Linked DNA regions of Lacticaseibacillus paracasei subsp. paracasei. The protein of the gene in region 1 interacts with the protein of each later gene in a pairwise test. Links are inferred from orthologs where the notes say so. Each region holds a gene or a part of one and is shown on either strand. Other genes may lie near its edges.

Region 1 (11,645 bases):
GCATTTTTTGACGAATTACAAATGCTTGTTTTGTTGAGATGAATTATGAGTATCTCAATGGTTGATTTAGCGATGGCTAAGTTAACAACCGTTCGATATACTTACCCATATTGAGCCGCTACAATGATAAGTGAAAAGAGGGAACAAGATGGAAATTAATGTCGGTGCTGTGATCAGTGCTAATCGCAAGCAAAAAGGCATCACCCAGCAAGCTTTGGCAGATTTTGTCGGTGTTTCCAAAGCCTCGGTTTCAAAATGGGAGACAGGGCAAAGCTATCCGGATATTACGTTGTTGCCGATTCTGGCCGCTTATTTTGACGTTAGCATCGACAAGTTGATGGCCTATGATGCGCAACTGAGCAGCACGGAAATTCGTCGCATCTATACGTCAATGAAGCAGGCCTTTGAAACTCAACCGGGAGACGCGGTACTGAAATCAATTCGCAACTTGATTCGGCGGTATTACGCCTGCTATCCATTTTTGCTGCAAATGGGGCTGCTGATTTTGAATCATTACGATCTTTTACCGGGAACATCACAAACCGCGAAAGTTACCGAATATGTGAATGAAGCCCGCCTATTGTTTGTCCGTGTGCGGCAAAATAGCCAAAAGGCGCAGTTAACGGCAAAGGCGGTCGAACTGGAAGGCTATAGTCTGCTGTTGCTCCAACGACCCGATGATGTGTTAGCGTTGCTGGGCGAATATGTGCCAGAACAACTGCCTGCAGACAGTTTAATCGCCGGTGCTTTTCAGCAAAAAGGCGACTTGCGGCGTGCCATTGCAACCAGTCAAAGCGGTTTGATGCAGGACTTGAGCATCATCATGAGTCAACTGACTAATTACATGACCTTGCTAAATGATGATCCTAACCGATTGGCTGCGACGTATCAACGTGGGCAAGCGATTGCCAAGGCTTTTGATCTAGCAACACTCAATCCGGCAGTCTGGCTCAATTTCCAACTAGCTGCCTTGAATGGCTTTGCAAAACAAGATAAAACGGATGAAGCCGTGGCCCTTTTGCAGGAGTTCACGCATGTTTTGACGGCAACCAAAATGCCATTGACGCTGCATGGCGATGCTTACTTTGATGCCATTGAGCCATGGCTAGAACAACTGGACCTAGGTAGCCAATCACCGCGGGTTAGTGGTCAAGCCAAACAGGTTCTGGCTGATTTCGTCTTGCAAAACCCCGCATTGGCTAAGATCAGAACACTGTCAGAAGTGCAACCGTTGTTGGCTGAGTTAAAGCAAGTGAGCGGACATCGCTAGAACTCGTATGTACGGGCATTCAGAGCCTAAATAATTTAAATCAAAGCAAACCTTGGAGGAAAGAAAATGAATACCAATTGGCAACTATTTGCAGACTACTGGCCATTTTTAGTGCCACTGATCATTTTAGAATTTGGCTTGATGATCGCCGCAGTGATTCATATCCTGCGCCATCAGCATTATCGGTTCGGCAATCGTCTATTGTGGCTGTTGCTCGTGATTTTCATCCAGATCATTGGTCCGATTGTGTACTTTGTCTTTGGACGGGAGGATGAAAATTGAACATCCTAACTTTGCAACATGTCAGCAAGCATTTTGGTAGCAAGCAAGTGCTGCAAGATCTGAATCTGACTGTGCCGGCTGGGTCGATTTATGGCTTTGTTGGCGAAAATGGTGCCGGGAAAACCACGACCATGAAACTGATTCTAGGCTTGGATCAAGCCAGCGCCGGAGCCATTGAAGTCGCTGGTCAGCCTGTGCATTTCGGTGAAACGGAGACGAATCGGCAGACAGGTTATCTGCCTGATGTGCCGGCTTTTTATGGGTACATGACGGCACCAGAATACTTGAAATTATGCGGTCAGCTGACAGGTTTGCGCGGCGCTGAATTGCAGTCGCGGGTGGCTGCCATGTTGATCCAAGTCGGCTTGGCAGATGCCAAGCACCGTATCAGTGGCTTTTCGCGGGGGATGCGTCAGCGCTTGGGGATTGCGCAGGCCTTGCTCAACACCCCGAAACTCTTGATTTGTGATGAACCGACCAGCGCGCTTGATCCACAGGGCCGCACGGATTTTTTACAGTTATTGGCTAGTCTGCGTGGTCAGACTACGATTCTGTTTTCAACGCATATTCTGAGTGATGTGGAGCGGATTTGCGACCATGTCGGGATTCTACATCATGGCCGTCTACAAGTGAGTGCGCCATTGGACGATCTGAAGCAACAGTATGCTAAAAACCAGATTGCCTTGTCGTTTGCGACGACTGCCCAAGCGCAACAAGCCGCGCATTTGTTGGCAACCTTGCAGCAGCAGGGCCAGCTGACGCACCTTGAGCAACAAAAAAACAGTCTTCAAGCAGCATACACCGGTACCTATGCTGCCGCGGCTGATCGCGTCCTCACCATGTTACTTGAAGCCAAACTCATTCCGATCACGCTTGCCCAGCAAGAAGCCAATTTGGAACAGATCTTCATGGAGGTGACGCGATGAACGCAGCCATTATTTTCACCAAAAAAGAACTACTTGAAAGCTGGCGGACTCACCGCTTGTTGATTTTGACGGTTGTTTTCCTCATTTTCGGCATTTTGAGTCCGCTGATCGCCAAACTCATGCCGGAACTGTTAAAAGGCGGTCTGGGTGGCATTAAGGTGGCGGTCCCTAAGCCGACTTCGCTGGATGCATGGACCCACTATTACAAGAACATCACCCAGATGGGCATTTACGTGTTCGCCCTCATGCTTGGCAGTTGTGTCAGTCAGGAGATTCAACAAGGCACACTCGTTAACTTGGTCACCAAAGGCTTGCCGCGCTGGACGGTCATTGTTGGCAAAGCGATTGTCGGGATGTTGCTCTGGATCTGGATCACCAGCCTCGCCTTTTTGGTAACGTGGGCTTACACCGCGTACTACTTTCCTGATACGCGCAGCCCGCATGTGGTACTCGCGTTCTTACCATTATTAGTCTTTGGCTTATTCTTCCTCAGCCTGATCGTGTTTGGCTCCACACTAGCAACGAATAATTATGGCGGTTTGCTGCTGACGATTGTGGTGATGGCACTGTTGTATTTGGCACAAATGGTCAAAAGTTGGCAACATGCTAATCCGGTTGCCCTCATTGGCGACAATATGAAAATCCTTGTCAACAGTGATGCGCTAACGAAATTGATGCCGGCCATGGTCATTGCTGTCGTTGCCGCCGTTGTTTTATTTTTCGCGGCGATCAAGCTGCTGGATCGAAAAAAGCTTTAAAAAATTAGCCGAATTTTTGTTGATTAAACTCAAACTTCAACAAAAATATCGATTATTTTTGGGCTATGATCAAACGATTTTTGAAAAAGCAGAAGTCGGGTTCACATGCGCAAACGTTATAACACTCGGGCCTACCGTCGTTATCGTCAAGATGAATCGTGAACAACCAAATAATGCAAAACACACTATATAGTGTATGCAGTCGATAATTAACCACAAAATTTAGTGGATAACCCGTTACTTTTCCTGCTGAGTCTTGTATACTAGATACATTGTTACAAGCACTTCAAGTTAACGTAATGGGGGATTAGCCATGATCGAATTTTATACACAAATCAAGAAACGAGACGGGCGCATTGTTGATTTTGATGCATCCAAGATCAGCACTGCAATCACGAAGGCGGCAGAAAGTGTGGCAAAACTGGCACCGAGTGACGTGCTGACGATCGATCACTTGACGGATACGGTCACGGCTAAGATTCGCGATCGCTACCACGATGATGTGGAAATCGCGGAGATCCAAACAGTGGTTGAGCAGACCTTGATCGCTGCAGAAAAGTATAACTGGGCTGAAGCGTATACTGAGTATCGCTTGAAGCGTGATTTAGCTCGCAAACAGAAGCAAGATGTTAATTATAACGTCTCGCGCTTAGTGAATCGCGACGAAAGCGTTGTTAACGAAAATGCCAATAAGGACAGCCGGGTCTTTTCAACCCAGCGGGATCTAACTGCAGGCGCAGTGGCCAAGGCAATTGGCCTGAAAATGCTGCCGCCTGCTGTTGCCAACGCGCATTTACGTGGCGATATTCATTGGCATGATCTTGACTACACCCCGTTTATGGCCGAAACCAACTGTTGTCTGATTGATTTTGACTACATGTTGAACCATGGCTTCAGCATTGGCAATGCCGAAGTTGAACCGGCCCATTCGATTCAAGTTGCTGTGACGCAAATGACCCAGATCATCGCTAATGTGGCCTCCAGTCAATACGGCGGCTGCTCCAGCGATCGAACAGATCAGGTCTTGGCGCCATTCGCCGAGAAAAACTATCAAAAACATTTGCGTGAATTCGGCAGCGTGATTGATGATCCGGCTAAGCTGGAAGCACTGGCTGTGAAGCAGACTAAGAAGGATATTTATGATGCCTTGCAAACTTTGGAATATCAGGTGAACACCCTTTATTCCACCCAAGGCCAGACGCCATTTGTCACAGTCGGCTTCGGTTTGGGGACCAGTTGGATTGAACGCGAGATCCAAAAAGACATCCTGAAAATCCGAATTCTAGGTCTGGGTAAAGAACGGCGGACAGCCATCTTCCCGAAATTGGTCTTTACTTTGAAACGCGGTTTGAACCTGAAACCAGAAGATCCAAACTATGATATCAAACAATTGGCGATCGAATGTGCCACCAAACGGATGTATCCTGATGTCGTTTCCTATGACACCATCAAACGATTGACCGGTTCCTTCAAAGCACCAATGGGCTGCCGTAGCTTCCTGCAGGGTTGGACTGATCCAAAGACAGGCAAAGAAGTGAACGCTGGGCGGATGAATCTTGGTGTTATCACCGTCAACTTGCCGCGGATTGCAATGGAAGCCAATGGCGACAAGGCGAAATTCTGGAAGATTTTTGAAGAACGGATGCGCATCTGTAAGGAAGGCCTGCTCTATAAGGTTGAACGCACCAAACAAGCAACGCCAGAAAGCGCACCGATCCTCTACAAGTATGGGGCCTTTGGTCACAAGCTGGCTGACACCGACAGCATTGACGATCTTTTCAAAAATGGGCGGGCAACGGTTTCACTAGGTTATATTGGGTTATATGAAGTCGGTACTGTTTTCTACGGCTCTGCATGGGAAAAGAATCCCGATGCCAAGGCATTCTCAGTTTCAATCGTGAAGGCTTTGGACGATCACTGCAAGGCTTGGGAAAAACAATATGGCTACCACTTCTCGGTTTATGGCACGCCAAGCGAATCGCTAACCGACACCTTCTGCCGAGCAGATACGAAGAAATTCGGTATCGTGAAGGACATTACGGACAAGGAATACTATACCAACAGTTTCCACTACGATGTGCGCAAATCACCGACCCCATTTGAGAAACTTGATTTTGAAAAGGATTATCCGCAATACAGTGCCGGTGGCTTCATCCATTATTGTGAATACCCGAACCTGAAGCAGAACCCAAAGGCACTGGAAGCCGTTTGGGACTATGCGTATGACAAGATCGGCTATCTCGGCACCAATACGCCAATCGATCAATGCTTCAAGTGCGGGTTCAAAGGTGAGTTCACCGCAACGGCCAAAGGCTATCAATGCCCAGAATGCGGTAACCATGATCCAGCCACTTGCGATGTCGTCAAGCGCCTTTGTGGCTACCTCGGCAACCCGAACAAGCGGCCAATGGTTCACGGTCGTCAGGAAGAAATTATTCACCGGAAGAAACATATCACGTTTAGCCTGAATCAAGTGGCTAATCGGCGAGACAAGTAAGCCTTAGCAAATGCTCAGGTTGGGATAGTCGCGTAACGAAAAAAATCGTCCTTCGTGGGCGATTTTTTTCGTGGTTTTGTATCATGAACCTTCCTCGAATATTAGACTTTAACCTATCGTATTTTGAGCTAGACGGTTTTGATTCTGTTAGGGCGCGTGTACAATTCAAATCAAAAGTTGTGTCTAAATGAAGCATGTTCCTGTGGTGACAGAGTGGAGGTGCGCCATGGTAGCCGAGATTTTTACCGCCAAGCAATGGCAAACAGCAGAGCAGTGGAATAATGGATGGCTTTTTGTGATGGCTGTTGTGATTTTGATTGTGATTATTCATTTGCAGATTGTTGGATTTTATATTCACGAGCACTGGAAATGGTGGCTTATCGTGCCATTTGCTTTGGTGTGTATTGGACTAGCCGGGTTTAGCTGGGCGCGGACGGATAATGCCGCCAATGTCCAGTTCAATCAATGGGCAACGAAAATTACCCCACAGATTCGGACTAAGAAGCCAGCTTTATTTAAGTACGTACCTATTCCGATAGATGAAATTAGAACGTATGCGGGATTGAACGATTATCCAACCTTAACAACCTTACCAATGTATACACGGCATCAAATCACCGCACCAGTCACGTATTTGGGCCGAGATGCGCATGAGGCGTATTTTAAGTTTCGTGGATTAGTGTATCGTTATGCTGGCCCGACTCATATCGGTCAAGTGGCTGCCTTAGTTGGATACCGGTTCCATCTCAAAGATCGCGGCTATGCGCAACTGGGTTTCATTGACCCCGTCAAAACATTTACAGCAACACTCGTCATCCCTAGAGCACAAGCGAGCCAGCAGTATACGCCAACAAACGAAGTGGTCGTCACGCTTGATCAAATGGGGGGCGAATGGACAACGGAAAAGGTCTATCATGGATGATCTCTTGCGAGGATTTAGCGAGCATGTTGATGACGTGGCCATACTGGTTTAGTCATGAGGATCGTAACGAGGCCACTGAGCGTTATCAACAGTACTTGAAGATCAACACCTTGAACCGCGATAAGGACGATGCCTATCAATAAAAAGATCAAACCGAACACAGAAAAGCCGCCAGCAATCAGACTTCGACTCAAAACCGACCAGTCAGCAAAAATGCCCACCGATTTTGGACTGAGCATATAACTAAAAAGAAACAGAACCGCCACGTAAGACCACCAAATCAGCCGTGCAAGCCATTGTGGAAAGAATCCAAATAAGGTTGTGGCTGCCATCCCTGACATCATGGCAACAGCCGTCGTCATGACCGCCATGATCATTTGATGACGACTTATTTTGCTATCTTGGATCAGTTTTTCGTTTAGTTTTGGATCGTCAAGAATCAACGTATCAAGAGAGACCTCAAAAATTCTGGCAATACGCGTCACCATTTCTAGATCCGGCAGATTGCGGTCATTTTCCCAGTTGGAGACAGTATGGCGCGAAACGTGAAGCTGTTCCGCTAAGTTAACCTGCGTCATCTGGTGTGCCAAGCGGATCTGATGAAGCTGCTTTGAAAAATTCATGCTACTCACCTCGCTTGGGCTTATTGTGGCAAAGATGGATGGCGGTGGCAAGGTAGCGGGCTGGATAAGAAGACGCGTTATTCGAGACTGGGTCATTACCCGGGAAATAGTGCTGGAAGAAGTCGGGCAAACGAACCCACATTCGTTCTTTAGTTTCCGGTATAAAACATTGGTGTCCTATGGTTTTAAGAATTGCAACCTTTACGTAAGGGTGTACCCTATTGTCGTTGATATAATTGATGAATATCATTAATTACATAATAAGTGTTTCACTGGTTGTTTAAAAAAGACTTTGAATTTAGTTAGATGAATAAGGAGATGGTCAAATGACACTTGATATGAATGTTATGGCTTTCTGGCAAAATAAGTTAAAGGCTATCGGTCCGCGGCTAACAGCTACTGACAGTCACGCCAAATTTATTGAGTTATTGCAAGACGAAATTAAGAATCTTGGTTTTAACACTATCGAATTTCCTTTTAAAATTAATAGATGTCTTCAAAGCAGCTGTTCTCTTGAGAATGATTCAACAAAAGAAAAGATACCAAATTTAGGACCAGTTCCATATTCTGGAATCACCAAAGAAATGGGTGTGAAAGGAGAAATTAGATTCTTTCAATCAAAACACGATGTGAAGATCAAGGGTAAAGTGGTCGTTATTAAAGTGAAAAACTTTACGATCCCTAAGCTTTTATTAATGCATCAGGTTGCCAAGTACCCTCGGCATACTCACATTGGATTTAGCATAAGACACCCATTAGTTGCAGCCACATTGACCTTAGGTAAAATTCAAGCCGCCAAAGATAATGGTGCAGTCGGCGTTATTCTGGTTTGGGAACACATCAGTGAGGATCTCGCTAACCGCGAAGTTCTACCTTTTACTAATAGTTATCTGGGGATTCCTTCTGTTTGGGTATATCAAACCCAGCTGGAAGCTTTGAAGCGATGTCGTGATAGAAAGGAACCAGTAAGACTAACACTAACGGGACAATATGAGACAAATGTAACAACCCTAGATTGCATAATTAAAGTTACCACCCAGAAAATGTGAAAAAAGACCTGTCCGTTCTTGCTAAAATGGTGTTTGCATAACATACCATCTAGAGAGAAGGACAGGTCCCATGGCCATTATAACCTTAATTGAACGATCTCAGATAGAACTGATGCAACACAACACGATTCAATACATCGCCGCGACCTTAGGCCGCTCTCGTATTTCTATTAGGCATGAGCTTCACCGTTGCCCTGAAGGTGATTACTGCGCCATTATAGCTCAGGATCATGCCGATACTTGTCGGCATCGTTGTGGTCGGCACTCGATTTTAACGCCTAAGTTGAAGCGGATGGTAACTGAGAAGCTAAACCTAGGTTGGTCCCCTGAAATGGTCGGTTATGCCGTTCACTGTGCGCCACACACGATTTACCACTGGATTTATCAAAGACAAGTCGATTTTCAGCCAAGCCAACTCTTTGATCACGGTAAACGTCATAAAAGAAGACAAGACCTTCGGTCGCGCTATAACCAAGCAGTAGGCACCTCAATTGAGATTCGCAGTGAGTCAGCTAATCGGCGAACCGAAAAAGGACATTTAGAGATGGATACAGTTCGCGGTGGTCGCGGGTCAAAGGCTGCTGTTTTGACCATTGTCGATCGGGTGACACGTTTAATGGCGACAACTAAGCTTGAAAACTTATCACAAAATGCTGTTCTCAAGGGATTTGCAAGACTGATGGTGGACTTTCCGGGTCCGGTTCGATCAGTGACGGTTGATCACGGTAAAGAGTTTTCCTGCGATCAGGCGCTTACAAAGCGCTATCGGATACCGGTTTACTTTTGCCACGCCTATCACCCGAATGAACGGGGCACAAATGAACGGTTCAATCGAGAACTTCGCTACTATTTCCCGAAGGGAACACAGTTTGATCAGGTTTCAGAGACCGATATTCAACAAGCCACAGCGCTTATCAATAACAAACCTAGAAAATGTCTCCGTTGGCAAACCCCAGTTCAAGCAGTGAGCAAGCCTCTTTCTAGGTGGTAACTTTATTATTGCAATCTAGGCCAGACTTAGTTGTTTTGGGAGGTGATCTGATCGCGGGACCTATGCCTTTGGAAACGTTGTCGTTATTAAAACGCGTTTCCACCACATTCAAAACTGTGGGAATTATGGGAAACAACGATCAAGATATCGTTGATATTTATGCAAAAAAAAGAGTTGGACTATCTAGAAAGGCAACTGAGCAATTGACTTGGATAGCAAATCAATTGAGCTATAAGCAAGTGTCTTTCCTAAGAAACTTACTTCCCAGTATTAGTATTGGAAATTATTTCTTTTGTCATGCTGTGAAAAATGATAACACTACTGTTTTTTCTCCACGACAAAATAAAGCCTACATAGAGGCTTTATTTAAAGGAGTTCAAGAATCGTATATTATTTGTGGACATACTCATATACAGTTTGAATTGTCCTTGCCTAATAAAAAGATTATCAACGCAGGCAGCATAGGCATGCCATTCTCAAACCAATTTGGCGCGCAATGGTTGTGGCTGGAGGATAACAGAATTGAATATAAAAGAACCATTTTCAATCAACAAGCTGCAATACAATTGATTAGTCAGACTGAATACCCCTTCAAGAACGAATTTATTGCGAATAACCTTCGAAGTACAATATCCTTGAGTCAAGGATATAGCATCTTAAATACACTAATTCGCGCCCAAAATGCGCAACACGATTTAAGTTAATACGTAAAAGCATCTGGAATTATTTCTCAATTAAGCCGCTTGATGTTAAAGATCAGTGAGTATGAATTCCCTGTTAACCGCCTTAGTGAATTCGAAACAGATTGCCTAGGCCTCTTTAAAGTCATGGGTAACGACTGAAAATACTATTGAGGGGTATTGTCTATGCAACTTGGCAGCTAAGCGGTGATTTCACCACAGAAATAACGTTCGGTGGCATCGAGATTGGACACGTATTACCAATAGTGTCCTTGGTTAAACAGATGTTGTGGATCATACTTTGTTATCAGTTTTCTCAGTTTGCGACCTGTTTCTTCCGGCCAAATACGTTGACTTTCTTCTATCGATAGATCACTTGAGTAGGAACTATAGACACCCGTCCCTAAATCTTGTAGTGGGCCAAAAACCTCCTTAGCATGAGGCTCTGTGTCCTTTTGCAACCACATAGCTAAGAATACTTTCGCTTTTCGATCATGCCATGCAGTTTCATCAGCATTAATGGTATTTAGCGGGCCGTCAATTGCTCTCATTTCAATACCAATGATTCCTGGAGAAACAAGTATTTTGCTGATAATATCGCCACCCCAGTTTACAATTCAAGTGCAACACCCTGACGACTAGACCATAAAGGCCATGAAGACCTATTCTTGTTAGTGCTAGCTAAACAAGAAAGCAGGAATCTTCATGACCCACTCTCAGACTAACACTCACAAGCATTACCAACAACTCAGTTTTAGCGACCGTGCTACAATTCAGGCCCTTCAGGCTGCTGGTGACACCGCGACCGTGATTGCACAGAAGCTTCATCGCAGTAAAGCGACAATCTCACGAGAAATCACGCGTGGATCTGTAACTCAGCTCGACTCGAAGCGTCACTCGCATCAAGTCTATCTTGCGGAAACTGCCCAAGCCATGCACGACCGTAAACGCGATAGAACCGGTCAATACGCCTTTCTTAAGACCGGCCGTGCGTTCTTCAAGGCTCTCTCCAGGGAGCTTACTCGTAAGCCGCGCGTACACAGCGTTGATAGCTTCGTACACTTCTATCGCGACCAGGGCAAGGCTTGCCCTTCAACGACAACTGTGTATCGCTACATCGACGCCGGGCTGCTTGAGCTAGACAACATGACACTTCCCAAGAAGCTCCGACGCCGCATCAAAGGCTATAAGAACGCCCACAAGCGCAAGAATAAGAAGATATACGGCGACTCAATCGAGTTGCGTCCTGCGGCCGTGAATGACCGCACAGGCGTGGGACATTGGGAAGGCGACTTGGTCAAGGGTATTCGCTTAGCTGATGAGCCAGCATTAATGACGCTCACAGAACGGTACAGCCGGACTGAGATCATCGTCAAGATTCCTGACTATCATGCGGGCACCCGCCTTAAAGCCTTGCAGGACACGATCGACGACTACGGGGCCAAGGAATTTGAGAGTATCACTTTTGACAATGGTTCCGAGTTTGCCAAGTTATCAGAGATTGTTGGAACCCAGATTTACTTCGCACATCCGTACTCGCCTTGGGAGCGTGGCACAAACGAGAACGCCAATGGACTGCTTAGGGAATTCTTCCCGAAAGGGAAGTCTCTCAGAGCAGTTACCCTGGTTGAAATTCAAGCAGTCCAA
Region 2 (11,666 bases), 1.6 Mb from region 1 along the record:
GTTGGCATTGCAATGTGACGCGCATGAAACCGTTGGGATTGATTTAGTCGCCATGGTTGCGAACGATTTATTGGCGTCAGGCGCCCAGCCACTTTTTTTCCTTGATTATATGGCGGTGGATCATTTGGATGTTGACCGCACTGAAGCCGTTGTTCGCGGAATTGCTTATGGGTGTCAGCAGGCTCAGATGGCATTAATTGGTGGCGAAACAGCGGAAATGCCCGACATGTACCCACAACATCATTACGACTTGGCCGGTTTCGCAGTTGGTTTGGTTTCCGCTTCAAAACGCCTGCCGCAAAAAGTGGCGGCTGGCGATGTTTTGATTGGTCTGCCAAGTTCAGGTGTGCATAGCAATGGTTATTCACTGGTGCGTAAGCTGCTGGCAGAAACCGACTTAGGCAGTCAATCGCTTGATGACGGATCGGAAATGCTGAATGCGCTGATGCGGCCAACTCGGATTTATGTGAAGCAGGTGTTGCCGCTCATGCAGCAAGGATTGATTCACGCGGCTGCCCACATTACCGGCGGCGGCATCACTGAAAACTTGCCGCGGGTGATCCCTGACGGTTTGGTAGCAAACATTGATCCGCTAGCATGGCAACGGCCAGAGTTGTTCGATCGTTTGCAACATGCCGGACATTTAAGTGAAACAACGATGCGTAGTACCTTCAATCTTGGAATTGGCATGATCCTTGTCGTGCCAGAACAAGCGGTTAGTCTTGTTCAAGACGCGATTCCTAGTAGTAAAGTGATTGGCACGGTTGGCGAAGATCCTGTCGAAAAGCTGCACTGGCAGGTGAGTCGTCGATGAAAGATCTAGCTGTTTTTGCATCTGGTCATGGCACCAACTTTGAGGCGTTGGCAAATGCCGCTGATCAACCAGATAGCGGTTATCGCATCGCCGCACTGGTTTGTGATCAATCACAGGCGCCGGTGATTCAAAAGGCTGCCGCACGCAACATTTTGACGATCGTAGTTGATTTTAAAAGCTATCCTAATAAAACGGCGGCAGAGACGGCCATCTTAGAACAGTTACCGCCAGTATCTGCCTTGATTTTGGCCGGTTACATGCGTATCATCGGGCCAACCCTTTTAAGGGCATTCCCTAAAAAAATCATCAACTTGCATCCAGCTTTACTACCTAGTTTTCCAGGGCGCCAAGGTATTCAGGATGCTTTCGACTACGGGGTGAAAGTCACCGGCGTCACGGTGCATTTTGTGGATGCTGGCATTGACACCGGCGAGATTATCGCCCAAGTGCCAGTCAATATCACTGATGGTATGAGCTTAGCCGAGCTTGAGCAGGCGATCCATCGCCAAGAACATCAAATTTTCCCTGCAACTGTGAAGAACCTCATTCAAGAAGGAGCGATTTAAGTGAAGCGTGCATTGTTAAGTGTTTCGGATAAAACAGGTTTGGTCTCTTTTGCCAAAGGTTTGATTGATCGAGGATTTGAATTAGTCTCAACCGGCGGCACGCATCGCGAACTGGCTGCGGCCGGTATTGCGGTGACCAGCGTTGAAGAGGTGACTGGTTTTCCCGAGATGCTCGATGGTCGGGTGAAGACACTGCATCCAAAGATTCATGCTGGCATTCTTGCACGCCGCGATGATCCAGCCCATATGGAAGCGTTAGCTGACCACGACATTCAACCGGTCGATTTGGTTTGTGTCAATCTCTATCCGTTTGCCGCCACAATCAAACGCCCAGATGTTACAAGGGCAGAAGCTATCGAACAAATCGATATCGGTGGCCCTTCTGCCTTACGTGCAGCAGCTAAAAATAGCGACAGTGTCTGGGCAGTCGTTGATCCGGCCGATTACGAGGCTGTTTTAACCGGCCTTGACCAAGACGATGCTCATCTGCGTCAAAAGCTGGCTGCTAAGGTCTTTGCCATCACAGCGGCTTATGATGCTCAAATTGTGCATTATCTTGATCCTGAGCCATTTCCCGAGCACTTCACACCGACCTACACAAAGCGCCAAGATTTGCGCTATGGTGAAAATAGCCATCAGCAAGCTGCGTTTTACGTTGAACCTGATCCGAATCCAACTAGCCTTGCCGCTGCCAAACAGTTGCACGGTAAAGAACTGTCCTATAACAACATCAAAGATGCTGATGCTGCGCTAGCGATGCTTCGTGAATTTTCCGAGCCAGCGGTTGTGGCTGTCAAACATATGAATCCTTGTGGCATTGGTCTTGGAAAAACCATTGAAGGCGCTTGGGACAAAGCCTATGCTGCTGATCCGATGTCGATTTTTGGTGGCATCATCGCCTTGAATCGGCCTGTAGATCTAGCAACTGCCGAAAAAATGCACAAACTTTTTCTTGAAATCATTATGGCACCGGCATTTGATGATGATGCTTATGCTGTGTTGGCCAAAAAGAAAAACGTCCGGCTGCTTACAATCAATACAGCTGATACGCCGGCTGAATTAGGAACAGAGACGACAGCAATTTATGGCGGGTTACTGATTCAAACGCGGGACAATCAGACAGAAACACCGGCTGATTTGACTGTTGTGACAACGGTGAAACCCACAGACGAGCAGCTCAAGGCACTTGCTTTTGCGCAAACAGTCGTCAAACACGTGAAGAGTAACGCGATCGTTGTTGCCCAAGCTGATCAGACGTTAGGCATTGGGGCAGGACAAATGAATCGGATTGGTTCGGTTGAGTTAGCCCTCACCCAGGCCCAACAAAACGACAACTTTGCTGGCGCCGTCATGGCCAGTGATGCCTTCTTCCCAATGGACGACTGCGTTGATTACGCGGCTAAGCATGATATCAAAGCCATCATCCAACCAGGCGGCAGTATTCGGGACAAAGATTCTATAGAAAAGGCTAACCAGTACGGTATTGCGATGGTGACAACTGGTGTCCGTCATTTTAGACATTAAAAAGAAGAGCGTGAACAGGCGCGTTTAGAAACCGGAGCATAAGTGGTCTTGAGGTGAACTGGCTGGGTTTTGGCCAGATAGCTTCAAGGTTCTGATGTATAGGTTTCCGCGCCTATGAGCGCATTTAAGAGAAAAACAGGCGCGTTTATAAAGCTTCCCCACCAGCAAATACACTAGGAGGTTACGATGAAACAGGTTTTGATCATTGGCGGCGGCGCCCGGGAAAGTGCCCTTGCTTTAAAATTCAAACAGTCTCCGCAAGTTGATCATGTCTATGTGGCGCCAGGTAATCCGGCAATGACCTTGCTGGGAGTTGATCCGATCAACATTGATGACAATGACTTTACCAAGTTGATTGACTTTGCTGAGACCCACCAAATTGATCTGACTTTTGTGGGTCCCGAAGTGCCGTTAGCCGCTGGGATTGTCGATGCTTTTCAGGCAGCTGATCAACCGATTTTTGGCGTCACCAAGAAAGTTGCCCAGTTAGAGGCCAGCAAAACGTTTGCCAAGGATTTTATGGCGCGCCATCAGTTGCCGACTGCCGGCAGCAAGACGGTTCACAATGCTATTGATGCCCATGCCGAAGCCGCGACAATGGGCTTGCCACTAGTCTTGAAAAAGGACGGTTTGGCAGCCGGAAAAGGCGTCGCTATTGCCCAAGATGCTGAAACGCTGGATGAAACGATCGAAAAAATGTATGCCGATTCTCCAGATGCAACGGTGCTACTTGAGCAATATCTTGCGGGTGAAGAAGCCTCTGTCATGGCCTTGTTTAATGGCGAAAAGCGTGTCATTCTGCCGCTTTCTCAGGATCACAAGCGGCGTTTTGCCAATGATCGTGGTCCTAATACAGGCGGAATGGGGGCGATTAGTCCGTTACCGCAATTTAACGATGATCAAGTAGCCGCTGCCCATCAGCTTGTGGATGCAACGTTAAAGGGCATGCAGGCTGATGGCTTAGATGGTCAAGGGGTCATGTACATTGGACTGATCTTCACACCTGACGGACCGAAGATTTTGGAATATAACATGCGTTTTGGCGATCCAGAAACGCAAGTCCTGCTGCCGCAAATCACAAATGATTTTTATCAACTGATTAGCGACTTATTAGCAAACCGCCAACCTAGTTTGACGTTGAGCGATAAGGCCTATGCTTGCTTTGTTGCCGTTAATCCTGCGTACCCGAGCAGCGCGCTCAAGACAGTTCCCGTCATTGTGCCGACAGATTGGCCAGAGGGAACTTGGCTTCCAGCAGGAGTGGCGAAAAGTGACCACGGCTGGGAAAGTCATGCTGGTAGAATCTTCTCCGTAGTAGCTGGGGCGGAGTCTTTGCCGGATGCCGTTAAAGCGGCAAAAACAGCCATGGAGAAAATTCAAGGCGTTTTGGATTATCGCACTGATATTGGGTTCCACACACTGTAAAAGTGAATGAATACAATCGCGCCTCGGCTGGCTAGCCGGGGTATTTTTGTGCGCTCAAGAAACTGCGGTTGACTTTTATGGTTTACAGTTGTAAATTAAAGGTGTTGATAGATTACAGATGTAAACGGAGGCAAGCGATGGAAACACCGAAAGTTGAAATTTCCCAGTCTGAATGGGAGGTTATGCGAATTATCTGGACACTTGGTCCACTGACAAGTAGCACGCTTGCAACAATTCTTGCTGAAAAAATGGGCTGGAAAGTGGCAACGACCAAAACCTTTTTAGGACGGTTAGTCAAAAAAGGCGCCTTAACCACTGAAAAAAATGGACGTGAATTTCTTTATCACACTGCAGTGGGTGAACAAGAGTCTATGGATGCCGCCGTGGCGGAATTATTTAGCCACCTTTGTCAAATGAAAATCGGCACGGCCATCAATCACTTGATGACGAACGTCACCCTTTCGAAACATGATATTGAGATCTTGCAACAAACGCTTTTAGCGAAGCAGCACGATGCGCCGAAAACAGTTAGTTGTAATTGTTTACCAGAAGGTTGTAAGGAGGCTGCACATGAATGACGATGAAATGAAAGCGATGAACGATACGAAAAGATCACAGACTGACAAAAAAGATCAAATGAACCACGATCATATGGCGATGGGTCACCATGGCGATATGGACCACATGCACATGGATCACGACTCTGAAGAAGAGCATGCTGGCATGGCGAAGATGCAGATGGAACCGGGTTCAATGGATCATGCAGCAATGGATCAGATGCACATGAATCACGGCGCGATGGATCACATGCACATGCATATGGATCACGGCTCGATGGATCATGGCGGGGGTCACATGATGCATATGGGAAATCTCAAGCAAAAGTTTTGGGTGAGTTTGATCGTCATGATACCCGTGTTGTTGCTTTCGCAGTTCATGGGGATGGATATCCACCTCGGCGTTTTGCAATTGCCAATAGTTTTTCCTGGGTCTGATTGGCTTGTCCTGATTCTTTCGTCATTTCTATTCTTCTATGGCGGTTGGCCATTTTTGACCGGCGCTAAATCAGAGTTGCAAAGTCGCCAGCCCGCAATGATGACTTTGATTGCAATGGGGATCACCGTTGCGTACGGTTACTCGCTTTATGCTTTCGTCATGAATCACTTTATCGCGCCACATGCTATGGTGATGGACTTCTTCTGGGAACTGGCCACTTTAATTGTGATCATGTTGCTGGGTCACTGGATTGAAATGAATGCTGTGATGGCGGCTGGTAATGCGGTTGAAAAATTGGCTGCATTATTGCCAAATCAGGCGCATGTGGTTCATGGCGACAGTGTGATGGATATGCCATTGTCAGAGGTTCAGGTTGGCACGCGATTACGGGTTTTGGCTGGTGAACAAATGCCAGCTGATGGCGAAATCGTAAGCGGCAGCAGTAGTGTCAATGAATCGCTTGTCACAGGCGAAGCCAAGGCTGTTCGTAAGGCAGGCGGTGATAAAGTTATTGGTGGTTCCATCAACGGAGATGGGGTCATTGAAATCCAAGTGACAGGTACTGGTGAAAGCGGCTATTTAGCCCAAGTAATGAAGCTTGTACAAAGTGCGCAAGCAAATAAAAGTAAGGCCGAGGGCATGGCCGACAAAGTTGCCGGCTGGTTGTTCTATGCCGCGTTAGCTATTGGTATTCTGGCGTTTATTCTCTGGATGCCAAGCGGCCTGGCCACCGCTTTTGAACGGATGGTCACCGTCTTCATTATTGCTTGTCCACATGCATTAGGGTTGGCGATTCCGCTTGTCATTGCTCGGAGTACCAGTATTGGCGCCACGAATGGGTTGTTGATTCGCAATCGCCAAGCGCTTGAAACAGCCAAGCGAGCCAAGTACATGCTAATGGATAAGACAGGGACGCTGACTGAAGGCAAGTTTACGGTTGCCACAACGTTGCATTTTGCTGATCAGAGTCAGGAAGAAATTCTAGCAACCATGGCCGCCTTGGAAAGTCATTCCGAGCATCCGCTTGCAACTGGGATTAAAGCGGCAGCAATTGAGCAAAAGCTAACAGTGCCAGCTGCTGAAAATGTTCAGGTCATGAAGGGTGTCGGGCTGTCAGGCACAGTCGACGGCATTCAGTATGAGATTGTGAATGCCCGATATTTACAGGATCATCAGTTGACCTACGATAAAACCCAGGCTGATCAGTGGGCTGCTGCCGGAAATTCGTTAGCCTTTTTGCTGAAAGGTCAGCACGTTTTGGGCATGGTGGCTGAAGGCGATCAGTTGAAGTCTTCCAGTAAGGCATTTGTTGCCGAGTTGAAACAGCAGGGGATTACGCCTGTGATGCTGACTGGTGATAACCATGAAACTGCTAAGAAAGTGGCCGGTCAGCTTGGTCTGACGGAATTTCAGGCAGAGTTAAAACCTGAAGACAAAGTTGCGCAAGTGAAGGCTTATCAACAGCATGGCGTTGTCATGATGGTTGGTGACGGGGTCAACGATGCGCCTAGTTTGGCTCAAGCAGACATCGGTGTTGCAATTGGAGCTGGGACGGATGTCGCGATTGATACCGCCGATGTTGTCTTAGTTCATAGTGACCCGGCCGATATTCTCAACTTCTTGTCATTGGCAAAAGCAACTAACCGGAAAATGGTTCAAAACCTTTGGTGGGGTGCTGGTTACAATATTCTGGCGATTCCGCTTGCTGCAGGGATTCTTGCCCCCGTTGGCTTCATTCTCAGTCCTGCGGTCGGTGCTGCGATCATGTCGTTGTCAACGATTGTTGTGGCTTTGAATGCAATGACACTGCACTTAAAGCGCGCTTAATAAGTCACGTGTATGACGTATAGCATCAGAGAATGCCGGCCTGGCGTCAAGATATAGATGACAGGCCGGCATTTTGTGTACAACTGATACTACATCTTGGGGGTGAAACGTGATACGATGAAAAAAGTGGATTCACAAGACTAAACAGCTGGGTGCGTGACACCACGTGGGTTGGCACACCCTCAAGGAAGGCAGACATATGATCGAAAATAAATTACCCCAAAATCCCAAACCTAAAGAATGGCTTGCCAGTGAGCTTTCACAGCAACGCATCGCCGATTACAAACCGTTTAACTTTGTTGACGGCGAAGGGGTTCGGTGTAGTTTATATGTCTCCGGTTGCCGTTTCGCTTGCCCTGGTTGCTACAATCGGGTTGCACAAAATTTTCGTTATGGTAAACCTTATACACAAGAACTTGAGGATCAAATCATGACCGATCTTAGTCAAAGTTACGTACAGGGTCTGACGCTGTTAGGCGGCGAGCCTTTCCTAAACACGCAAGTCTGCATTCGCTTGTGCAAACGAATTCGTCAAGAATTCGGGCATGAGAAAGACATTTGGAGCTGGAGCGGCTATACGTATGATGAATTGATTCAGGATTCAGACGATAAACTTGAGTTGCTAAAATTGATCGATATTTTGGTTGACGGTCGCTTTTTGTTGGCGCAAAAGGATCTGACCTTACAGTTTCGTGGCAGTGCTAACCAGCGCATCATTGACGTACCAGCAACAATGGCGGCTGGCGAAGTCAAGTTGTGGAAAAATCTGATTCGTTAGTTCGTTCAGGCAATTCGAAGGACGATAAGATAATCTATTAAAAAATCGGCATCAGAGGCTGCTTGCCTCTGGTGCCGATTTGGTTGAATAGGTGGCTCTCAATTTTGAGATCTAGGGTTGATTCAACTACTTGATGCTATCTTATTCGTCAGCTGTCTGGATGTGACCTAGTCTGGGTTTGCACAGCAATCGCGTGGGATTCAGGATGGTGCACAGTTTGATCGGCCTCACCATAATAGCTCACGTAAGGAAAATGGATTGTGACCGTGGTACCTTGATTGATTACCGAGGTTAACGACAAGTGATGGCCAAGTTTTTCAGCTAACTTTTCAGCCAAGAACAAGCCTAATCCCGTTGACTTATGATTCGAAAGGCGCCCATTACTGCCCGTGAATCCCTTCTCAAAAACACGATGTTGCTCATCTTTGGGGATGCCGATACCGGTATCAGTAATCTGTAGTTGCGTTTCCTTCCCGGTGTTACGAATGAGAGCCGTGATTCGGCCTCCTTCTGGCGTATATTTGACCGCATTGGAGATGAGCTGAGCAAGAATAAAGCGAAGCCACTTGTTGTCTGTCAATACGATTTGATCGGTGCCATTCAGTCTGAAAGATAGTCGTTTATTGATAAAGCCGTTCCGCTGGTTGGCGACTACGTCATTGATGAGCGGGCGCAATGATGTCTCATGCAGCAAATAATCCTTTGAAAAGCTGTCGAGACGCGAGTAATACAAGACTTGCTCGACATAAAATTCGATTTGATCCAATTGCAGATTCAAATTATCCAGTTTGTCATCAGGTACTTGCCCCTCAAAACTTTCGGCCAGCAACGTCACTGCCGCGAGCGGTACTTTGATTTCGTGCACCCAAGAATCAATGAAGTCTTTTTGATCTTGCTGTTGTGCTAGCAGGGCAGTTACTTGTTGGCGATGCTGGGTCAAAATTTGATTGTACGTTTTCGTCACAAGTTGTTCGGTTGCGGATTCACCGCCAGGCAAGGGCCAATCTAACGCAGCCTCCTGAGCATCGATCCGTTCCTGAAGCCGAGCTGCGAACCGCCGTACGCGCCAATACCGTGCGATCAAAAAAGCGCTGGCCAATAGTGTCACTAACAACACAGCGTACCAAAGCGTCATGGCCTTAACGCGATGCTGCGGGTCAAGCCAGATGATCAAGGCCGCCAGACCAACACAAAGAATATAGCCACCAATCGGGCTTAAATGATCCTTTAAATAATCACGAAACCGCATCTGCCAGCCTCCTAAGGAACGATGTAACCTTGTCCAACCTTGGTTTGAATATAATCTTTCAACCCGGCTTCCTCGATTTTTTTGCGCAGGCGATTAATGTTGACGGTAAGTGTATTGTCATCAACAAATCGCTCGTCTTGCCATAAGTCCTTTAATAACCGGGAACGGCTGACGATTTGACCGTGTTGCCGGATCAAGATTTGTAACAGTTTATATTCATTTTTTGACAGGTTAATTTCGTTTTCGCCAATTTGTGCCGTACCGTTTTTGAGGTTCAACATCAAGCCGTTGTGTTCCAAAACATCGGTTCCTTGATCAGCATAATTGTAGGTTCGTCGAAGCAAGGCGTTGATTTTTGCGATCAACACTTCCATGGCAAACGGCTTATTCAAAAAGTCGTCAGCGCCCATATTCATTGCCATGACCATATCCATATTCGTGTTACGACTAGAAATGAAAATCACAGGGACCTTTGATACTTCACGGATTTTTTGAACCCAATAATAGCCGTCAAAAACTGGTAGATTAATATCCAATAAGACTAAATGGGGTTTTTCTTGCAAAAAGTCATCAAATACAGCATTAAAATCGGTTACCACAACTGGATCAAATTGCCATTTTTTTAAGTTATCAGCGATCAGCCCACTAATCGTCAGATCGTCCTCTACGATCATGATTTTAAACACGTGACCAACTCCATTTCTGCTCTAATGGTATAAGTTTTGGGAAGGAAGCACAAGCGCGAACAAGGTCAATAAGACCAGTTTTTATGAGCTGGGTTTGTCCGGCTTTTAGGAAGCCGCAATCTTCTAATAAATAAGTTTTCAGGATTTACTTTAAAATGTAAACTAAGAGCAACAAACCCGAGATTCTTTGTCTAACGGGAGTTGGCAGCACATGCATAACACGTTTTTGGTATGATAATGGCGGAGGTGCGCGATGGCAATTCTTGAAGTATCTAACTTGAGCAAGATTTTTGGACAACGGCATGATCGAGTTCGCGCTTTGAACGACCTTAGCTTTCAGGTCAACGCGGGTGAGTTCGTCGGCATTATGGGACCAAGTGGCGCCGGAAAGTCAACATTGCTCAATATTTTAGCAACGATTGAGACGCCAAGTACCGGAAAAGTCAATATTGCAGGGAACGATCTTGAGGCCCTTAATGAACGACAACAAGCGGCTTTTCGTCGAGATCATCTTGGTTTTGTGTTTCAAGACTTCAACTTATTGGATGATATGACGGTGACGCAAAATGTTTTGTTGCCGCTAACCTTGCAGCAAGAGCTTCAGCCTGATCGTGCTGAACGATTACAGACAGTCGCGAATCACCTTAACTTAACTCCCATTCTGCAGGCTTTTCCGGGGGAGTTAAGTATGGGACAACGACAACGCGTCGCGGCTGCTCGCGCTGTGATCACCCAACCCGATCTTTTGTTGGCAGATGAACCGACTGGCAGCCTCGATTCATTAGCAGCAACTGATTTTTTAAACTATCTGCGTCAATTAAACGAAAAAGAAAAAACCACGATATTGATGGTGACGCATGATCCCTTCACCGCGAGCTTCGCAAGTCGCATCATCTTCATCAAAGATGGGGCATTTTTTGCTGAAGTAACGCGTGGTAAGTCCCGCCAGCAGTTTTTTGACCGAATTATTGATATGGAAGCAACTGTCAGTGGAGGAGGCCATACCCGTGTGGCATCTGATTAAGACAAATTTACGGCGCCATCGTCACGAGGATGGCTTGCAGGTACTAGTGGCAGCATTGATCAGTGCCGTTATGTATGCCATTGGGGCGGTTGCGAATAATGAACCGATTTTGAGCGATGCCAGCAAGCGGCTTGGGGATCTGGATATTGTTCCGATTCTATTGATGATTGTGATGATGGTCTTAGCACTTTTTGCGATCAGTTTTTTGCTTTATTTCAACACTTTACTCATTGCTCGTCGTGATCGAGAAATTGGGCTATATCGTTTGCTTGGTTTGTCTGGGGCCAAATTAGGATTGTTAGTCTGTATTGAGAGTTTAATGATCGGTATATTCGGAATGGCTCTGGGTCTCTTACTCGGATTGATTATCTCACCTTTATTGGGCATGGTGCTGATTCGATTGATGGCCTTGCACACACCGATTAGTTTGATGCTCTCTTTCCCAGCTATGGTTGATGTCGTGATTTTAATGGGCGTTGTCTACCTATTAGTGGGCAGCATCAATGCCATTTATGTTCAAAACCCATTGCGTAATTTTATTCGCCAGCAGGATGTCTCGGCCGCTCCCAAACCGCAAACATGGTGGCGGTTTTCCCTTGGCATTGCTGGCGTCGTTTTGTTGGCTGGCAGTCTGTTTACGATGGTCCATTTGTTACCAGTTAGTGGCGTGTTGATGCATATACTGCCGCGAACTCAGGGGCGTTTGATTCCACCATTGTTAATGGGATTCATGCTAGTGGCTTTGTTGCTGGGACTTTTCCTCGTTTTTGAGGAGTT

Evidence for each region.
Region 2: the proteins of nrdD (region 1) and nrdG interact in binary tests that used the Escherichia coli proteins (3 or more experiments, as listed by UniProt). The link is inferred for Lacticaseibacillus paracasei subsp. paracasei from one-to-one orthologs.

What each region holds. Positions count from the first base shown.
Region 1 is NZ_AP012541.1:120,877-132,521, forward strand. The notes cover bases 3,239-6,141. They hold nrdD (anaerobic ribonucleoside-triphosphate reductase), read left to right. Parts: upstream 3,239-3,549; coding sequence 3,550-5,733; downstream 5,734-6,141. Other genes in these bases: LBPC_RS00600 (hypothetical protein), read left to right, coding at 5,960-6,141. Outside these bases: LBPC_RS00575 (helix-turn-helix transcriptional regulator), read left to right, coding at 149-1,270; LBPC_RS00580 (PLDc N-terminal domain-containing protein), read left to right, coding at 1,337-1,552; LBPC_RS00585 (ABC transporter ATP-binding protein), read left to right, coding at 1,549-2,478; LBPC_RS00590 (ABC transporter permease), read left to right, coding at 2,475-3,236; more of LBPC_RS00600, read left to right, coding at 6,142-6,655; LBPC_RS00605 (helix-turn-helix transcriptional regulator), read right to left, coding at 6,670-7,278; LBPC_RS00620 (IS30 family transposase), read left to right, coding at 8,398-9,318; LBPC_RS00635 (IS30 family transposase), read left to right, coding at 10,704-11,645. UniProt on the Escherichia coli protein: Catalyzes the conversion of ribonucleotides into deoxyribonucleotides, which are required for DNA synthesis and repair. Can reduce each of the four common ribonucleoside triphosphates.
Region 2 is NZ_AP012541.1:1,743,071-1,754,736, reverse strand. What follows is about bases 6,217-9,140. They hold nrdG (anaerobic ribonucleoside-triphosphate reductase activating protein), read left to right. Parts: upstream 6,217-7,351; coding sequence 7,352-7,930; downstream 7,931-9,140. Other genes in these bases: LBPC_RS08590 (sensor histidine kinase), read right to left, coding at 8,079-9,140; LBPC_RS08600 (heavy metal translocating P-type ATPase), read left to right, coding at 6,217-7,152. Outside these bases: purM (phosphoribosylformylglycinamidine cyclo-ligase), read left to right, coding at 1-814; purN (phosphoribosylglycinamide formyltransferase), read left to right, coding at 811-1,380; purH (bifunctional phosphoribosylaminoimidazolecarboxamide formyltransferase/IMP cyclohydrolase), read left to right, coding at 1,381-2,904; purD (phosphoribosylamine--glycine ligase), read left to right, coding at 3,091-4,329; LBPC_RS08605 (CopY/TcrY family copper transport repressor), read left to right, coding at 4,467-4,907; more of LBPC_RS08600, read left to right, coding at 4,900-6,216; more of LBPC_RS08590, read right to left, coding at 9,141-9,179; LBPC_RS08585 (response regulator transcription factor), read right to left, coding at 9,191-9,865; LBPC_RS08580 (ABC transporter ATP-binding protein), read left to right, coding at 10,119-10,889; LBPC_RS08575 (FtsX-like permease family protein), read left to right, coding at 10,873-11,666. UniProt on the Escherichia coli protein: Activation of anaerobic ribonucleoside-triphosphate reductase under anaerobic conditions by generation of an organic free radical, using S-adenosylmethionine and reduced flavodoxin as cosubstrates to produce 5'-deoxy-adenosine.